2 linked regions of the Orrella dioscoreae genome follow. The protein of the gene in region 1 interacts with the protein of each later gene in a pairwise test. Links are inferred from orthologs where the notes say so. Each region holds a gene or a part of one and is shown in the gene's direction. Other genes may lie near its edges. The genes, in order: secG and secA.

Evidence for each region.
Region 2: the proteins of secG (region 1) and secA interact in binary tests that used the Escherichia coli proteins (3 or more experiments, as listed by UniProt). The link is inferred for Orrella dioscoreae from one-to-one orthologs.

What each region holds. Positions count from the first base shown.
Region 1 is NZ_LT907988.1:1,363,221-1,366,293, forward strand. Bases 93-2,853 are described here. They hold secG (preprotein translocase subunit SecG), read left to right. Parts: upstream 93-1,121; coding sequence 1,122-1,586; downstream 1,587-2,853. Other genes in these bases: ODI_RS06320 (NAD(P)H-quinone oxidoreductase), read left to right, coding at 93-172; tpiA (triose-phosphate isomerase), read left to right, coding at 332-1,102; ODI_RS06340 (GntR family transcriptional regulator), read right to left, coding at 1,991-2,674; ODI_RS06345 (aldehyde dehydrogenase), read left to right, coding at 2,825-2,853. Also shown: more of ODI_RS06320, read left to right, coding at 1-92; more of ODI_RS06345, read left to right, coding at 2,854-3,073. UniProt on the Escherichia coli protein: Subunit of the protein translocation channel SecYEG. Overexpression of some hybrid proteins has been thought to jam the protein secretion apparatus resulting in cell death; while this may be true it also results in FtsH-mediated degradation of SecY.
Region 2 is NZ_LT907988.1:1,036,711-1,040,337, forward strand. What follows is about bases 170-3,484. They hold secA (preprotein translocase subunit SecA), read left to right. Parts: upstream 170-551; coding sequence 552-3,284; downstream 3,285-3,484. Other genes in these bases: ODI_RS04720 (M23 family metallopeptidase), read left to right, coding at 170-455; ODI_RS04730 (SDR family NAD(P)-dependent oxidoreductase), read left to right, coding at 3,441-3,484. Outside these bases: more of ODI_RS04720, read left to right, coding at 1-169; more of ODI_RS04730, read left to right, coding at 3,485-3,627. UniProt on the Escherichia coli protein: Required for protein export, interacts with the SecYEG preprotein conducting channel.

The sequences.
Region 1 (3,073 bases):
GGAGTTCAAGGCGGGCATTGCGCAGGCCCTGCGCGAGCATGTCTGGCCCTTGCTGGAGCGCGGCACCGTCAAGCCCGTCATCCACACGACCCTGCCGCTGGAAAAAGCGGCCGACGGGCATGCGCTGATGGAGTCGGGCGACCTGATCGGCAAGGTCATCCTGACCAACTGAGCAGCCCTTACGGGTGCCGGCAGGTGAAAAGGGGCGGGTCAGCCGCCTGGCACGGTTGTGCCGGGCGCACCACGCCTGGGCGGGTCTGCCCTAAAAACCGGCGTAACAGGATACAATGCTGGGTTTATCCCCGTTCCCCCTTTTTAGATTCCCCGCCGCATGAATGCAGATGTGAATCCCCGTCAGGCCTCGTCCATCACGCGCCAGCGCCTCGTGCTGGGCAACTGGAAGATGCATGGCAACCAGGCCGACAACGCCACGTTGCTCTCGGCCCTGGCCCAGGGTGTGCAGGCAGGCGGCACCGAAGTGGGGGTCTGCGTGCCCTTCCCGTATCTGGCGCAGGCCCAGCAGGCCCTGTCCGGCTCGACCGTGAGCTGGGGCGCGCAAGACGTCAGCGCCCAGGAGCAGGGCGCTTTCACCGGGGAAGTCAGCGGCGCCATGCTGACTGATTTCGCCTGCCGTTGGGTGCTGGTGGGCCACTCCGAGCGCCGCAGCCTGCATGCGGAAACCGATGCCCAGGTGGCCGACAAGGCCAAGGCGGCGCTGGCTGCCGGCCTGACGCCGGTCGTGTGCGTGGGCGAAACCCTGGCCGAGCGCGAAGCCGACGACACGCTGGCCGTCATTGCCCGCCAACTGGCGCCCGTGCTGGCATTGGGCGCGCCCGCCGTGTCGCGCATGGTGCTGGCCTATGAGCCCGTCTGGGCCATCGGCACCGGCCGCACCGCCTCGCCCGAACAGGCGCAGGACGTGCACGCGGCCATCCGCCAGTCCCTCGAACAACTTGGCGCGGGCGGTGTCCGCGTCCTTTACGGCGGCAGCGTCAAGGCAGCCAGCGCGGCCAGCCTCTTCGCCATGCCCGACATCGACGGTGGCCTGGTGGGCGGCGCCTCGCTGGTCGCCGACGAATTCCTGCGCATCGCCGCAGCCTAAGTTTCCGGAGTCTTTTGCAATGTCCATGATGCTTTCCGTCCTGCTTGCCGTGCAGGTCATTTCCTCGCTGACCATCATCGTTCTCGTGCTGCTGCAGCAGGGCAAGGGCGCCGACATGGGCTCGTCCTTCGGCAGCGGCTCGGCCGGCAGCCTGTTCGGCGCCAGCGGCGCGGCCAACTTCCTGTCGCGCTCCACCAAGTGGGCCGCCGTGGTCTTCTTCGCCACCACCGCCGGCCTGGCTTACCTGGGCCACAACACCGGCAGCCGCACCGGCACGGGCGGCGGCGTCATGCAGGACTACCAGGACCGTTCGGTTCCCACGCTGCCTGGCCAGACCGCGCCGGCCTCGCCGGAAGGCGCCAGCTCGGTGCCGCAAGCGCCTGCCGCCCCGCAGGCGCCCGCCCCGGGCGTGCCCGCCGCGCCCCAGCAGCAGCCGGCCCCGGCCGCCGAGGTGCCTGCAGCACCGGCCCAGCCCGCCCAGTGATAGGTGATGCCAGGCATTCGTGATAGAATGCTTGGCTTTTCTGCCTAGGCCGAACTCCTCAAACGGCCCATGCAAGGCGGAAAGAGTGACTGAACCCAAGCGCAAACGTGCTTGGGATGGCAGTCAGGCAGTACCCCAAGCCGACGTGGTGAAATTGGTAGACACGCTATCTTGAGGGGGTAGTGGCGAAAGCTGTGCGAGTTCGAGTCTCGCCGTCGGCACCAGACAAGCAAGTCCGCAAGCAAAAAAAGCCCATGTTCTCGAACGAGACATGGGCTTTTTGCTTTGCATGCCAATCATGCATCCGTGGTCAGGACCGTGAAGTCGAACAAGGCCTGCGGAGATGCCTGCAGGACCCGCTCGGCGACGGTGGCCTCGGGCTGCCGGAAGGTCTCGCGCCAGCCTCAGCGCGTCAGGTACTTCTCTTCATAGATGTCCCGCGCCCGCCCCATGTGCGCCACCGACAGGGCGTCCAGCGCCGCGCGGTTGCCGGTGCGCACGGCGTCCACCATGGCCTGGTGCTCGCGGCAAGCCTGTTCCAGCGCGCCGGCGTCGGCGACGCCATAGGCGCGCACGGGAAAGCTCAGCCAGTCGTGCAGGCGGATGGACTCGGCCAGATAGAGGTTGTCGCACAGGCCGTAGAACTCGCGGTGGAACGCCATGTTGCTGCGGTGGATGGCGATCAGCTCGCCCGAGGCCGCTGCCCGCGTATGCTCGAGGCAGGCTGCCTCGACCGACGCCAGGCGTTCCGGCGCCACGGGAAACTCGATCATCTCGATGGCCGTGTGATGCAGCACGCGGCGCATGTGATACAGGTCTTCCAGCTCCTGCTTGTTGAAGCGGCGGATCTGCGCGCCCAGGTGGGGCGGCTTGACCACGACGCCCAGGCGCTGCAGCTCGGCCAACGCGGCGCGCACCACGTGGCGCTTGGCCGCGTAGTCTTCCATCAGATGGTCTTCGATCAGGCGGGTGCGGGGCAGGATGCGCGCGCGGATGATGTCGGTCTCGATCGCCTCCATGACCTTAGCGACCTGCTCGGGAAGCTTGGCTTCGGAGAGGATGAGCGAGGAAAAACTGCTGAGGCTCATGATGGGCGCAATTCGCTGCCGTGCCGCCGGCCAGGCGGCCTGGCGAGGAATCTTATTGATAGTTTCATTGCCAAGATTGGCGACAACGTGCTTGTTGTTTTGGCTCCGCGCAGTCCCTAGACTTTTCTGCGCTGAACAACAAGGACAAGCATGAACGCTTCAAGCACACCAAAGGACATCATCAGTATCGATCCCGCCAACGGCCAGGAGATCGGACGCGTGGCGATCACCACGCCGGCGGAACTCGACGCCACCGTTGCACGCGCCTGGCAGGCGTTCAAGGAATCGGGCTGGAAAGCGCTGCTGCCGCATCGCCGCGCGCTGGTGCTCCACGCGATCGCCGATCGTATCATGGCCGAAAAAGAGGCCCTGGCCCAGCTGCAGATGCGCGATAACGGC
Region 2 (3,627 bases), 330 kb from region 1 along the record:
ACGCCATGCCCGTGCGCGACTATCCCTACCTGAGCTCCTCCTATGGCTGGCGGCGCAACCCGGTCACCGGGCAGTACTCCATGCACGAAGGGCTGGATTTCGCCGCGCCGCCCGGCACGCCCATCGTCGCCGCCTCGGGCGGCGTCGTGATCGAGGCCAAATACCAGAGCGGTTACGGCAACATGGTCGAGATCGATCATGGCGGCGGTTTGCTGACCCGCTATGCGCATGCCCAGCGCCTGCTGGTCAAGCAGGGCGACCTGGTCGAACGGGGCCAGCATGTGGCCCTGGTGGGTTCGTCGGGCCGCTCCACCGGCCCGCACCTGCATTTCGAGGTGCGCCTGGCCGGGCAGCCGCTGGATCCCAAGCTGTTCCTCGACAGCAAGGGCACCACGCCGCCGGCGCTGGCCAGCGCCGAGGGCGGGCGGGCAACGCCTGCTACCCAGGTGCGTTAAACTGCCTCGTTATCCTGCGGCCTATTGCCGTCAACCTACACGAATCTGCCTGGCTGCCGCTCCTTGCGAGCATGGCCGAGCGCGGGCGACACACGCATGCTTTCTCTGATCAAAAAACTCGTCGGCAGCCGCAATGACCGGTTGCTCAAGCAGTTCCGCCGGCAAGTCTCGCAAGTCAATGCGCTGGAGCCCAAGTTCCAGGCGCTGTCCGATGACGAGCTGCGTGCCCAGACCGACGTGTTCCGCAAGCGGCTGGCCGAAGGCGCCAAGCTGGACGACCTGCTGCCCGAGGCCTTTGCCGTCGTGCGCGAGGCCAGCAAGCGGGTCTTCGGCATGCGCCACTTCGACGTGCAGATCATCGGCGGCATCGTGCTGCATTCGGGCCGGATCGCCGAAATGCGCACGGGCGAAGGCAAGACGCTGATGGCGACGCTGCCCGTGTACCTGAACGCCCTGGCGGGGCGCGGCGTGCACGTGGTGACGGTCAACGATTACCTGGCGCGCCGCGACGCCGAGTCGATGGGCCGCCTGTATGGCTTCCTGGGCCTGAGCACCGGCGTCGTCGTGCCGCAGCAGCCCAACGAGGAAAAGAAGGCCGCCTACGCCGCCGACATCACCTACGGCACCAACAACGAATTCGGCTTCGACTACCTGCGCGACAACATGGAATACCGCGTCGAGGACCGCCGCCAGCGCAAGCTGGTGTACGCGATCGTCGACGAAGTGGACTCGATCCTGATCGACGAGGCCCGCACGCCGCTGATCATCTCGGGCCAGGCGGAAGACCACACCGAGCTCTACCAGCGCATGAACGCGGTGCCCAAGATGCTCACGCGCATGGCGACCGAGCCCAAGCCGCAGGAGCCGGAACCCGAAGGCGATTTCTGGGTGGATGAAAAGAGCCACCAGGTCTACCTGTCGGAAGCCGGCCACGAGCACGCCGAAGAGGCGCTGTCCAAGCTGGGCCTGCTGCCAGACGGCGAGTCGCTGTACGACCCGCGCCACATCACGCTGATGCATCACCTGATGGCCGCCCTGCGCGCCCACAACCTGTTCCATCGCGACCAGCACTATGTGGTGCAGGACGGCGAGGTGGTGATCGTCGACGAATTCACCGGCCGCCTGATGTCGGGCCGCCGCTGGTCCGATGGCCTGCACCAGGCCGTGGAAGCCAAGGAAGGCGCCCGCATCCAGAACGAAAACCAGACGCTGGCCTCGATCACGTTCCAGAACTACTTCCGGATGTACGAGAAGCTGGGCGGCATGACCGGCACGGCCGATACCGAAGCCTACGAATTCCAGGAGATCTACACCCTGGAGACGGTCATCGTCCCGACCAACCGGCCGATGGTTCGCAAGGACCAGAACGACCAGGTCTTCAAGACCAACGAAGAGAAGTACAACGCCATCCTGGCCGACATCCGTGACTGCCACGAGCGGGGCCAGCCGGTGCTGGTCGGCACCACCAGCATCGAGAACTCCGAGCTGCTGTCGGGCCTGCTGAATGGCGCCAAGCTGCCGCACGAGGTGCTCAACGCCAAGCAGCACGCCCGCGAAGCCGAGATCGTGGCCGAGGCCGGCAAGCCCGGCCGCATCACCATCGCCACCAACATGGCCGGCCGCGGCACCGACATCGTGCTGGGCGGCAGCCTGGAAAAGCAGACCGCGCTGATCCGCGCCGACGCCTCGCTGGACGATGCGCAGCGCGATGCGCGCATCGAGCAACTGCGCGCCGACTGGAAGCCGCTGAACGAGCAGGTCAAGGCCGCCGGCGGCCTGCGCATCATCGGCACCGAGCGCCATGAATCGCGCCGCATCGACAACCAGCTGCGCGGCCGTGCCGGCCGCCAGGGCGACCCCGGTTCCTCGCGCTTCTACCTGTCGCTGGAAGATTCGCTGATGCGCATCTTCGCGGGCGATCGCGTGCGCGCCATCATGGAGCGACTGAAGCTGCCCGAAGGCGAGCCGATCGAGGCCGGCATGGTGTCGCGCTCCATCGAGACCGCGCAGCGCAAGGTGGAAGGCCGCAACTTCGACATCCGCAAGCAATTGCTGGAATACGACGACGTCGCCAACGACCAGCGCAAGGTGCTGTACTCGCAGCGCAATGAAGTGCTGGAAGCCGAGCAGGTGGGCGAGGTGGTTGCCGGCCTGCGCGCCGCCACCTTCGAAGAGCTGGTGCGCCTGTACATTCCCGCCAACTCGGTCGAGGAACAGTGGGACGCCGCCGCGTTGCAGAAGGCGCTGGAAGCCGACTGGCACCTCGAGTTCCCGCTGGCCACGATGCTGGAGCAGGAGCCGAACCTGACCGACGACGAGATCCTGGAGCGTGTCGCCAAGGCGGCGGACGAGGCCTATCAGGCCAAGGTCGAGCGCGTGGGCGAGGCCTCGTGGAGCCAGTTCGAACGCTCGATCCTGCTGCAGTCGCTGGACACGCAATGGCGTGAGCACCTGGCCGCGCTGGATCATTTGCGCCAGGGCATCCACCTGCGCGGCTATGCGCAGAAGAATCCCAAGCAGGAATACAAGCGCGAAGCCTTCGAGCTTTTCTCGAACATGCTGGACCGCGTGCGCAACGACGTGGTGCGCGTGCTGATGACGGTGCGCATCCAGTCGGCCGAGCAGGTCGACGAGGCCGAGGCGCAAGCCGCCCAGCCGCAAGTGCAGAACGTGCAGTTCCATCACTCGGACTACGACGAGGCGCTGGCCGCCGCGGCGACGTCCGGCGAGCAGATGCCGGCGGGCGCGGTGCCCAAGGTGGGCCGCAACGATCCGTGCCCTTGCGGCAGCGGCAAGAAGTACAAGCAGTGCCACGGCAAGCTGGTCTGACGGCCGGCGCGGCTGGACGTCTCCGGGCAGGCATGGCCTGACGGAACGTCCGGTGCCCGGATGGGGCAGACGCCCCATCCGCCATCACCCGCCTGCCGCGACACCCTGCGCGGCGCGGGAATTTTCCCCAGATTTCGACAACCAGGACGGACTCCGATGAAAGCGATAGTCTTGCGTGAACATGGCGACAACGAAAAGTTGAAGCTTGAACTTGATTTTCCCGATCCCATCGCCGGCGAAGGCGATGTCGTGCTGGCCGTGAAGGCCTCGTCGCTGAACTACCACGACGTGTTCACCCGCCGCGGCATGCCCGGCATCAACCTGCCTTTCCCGATCGTGATCG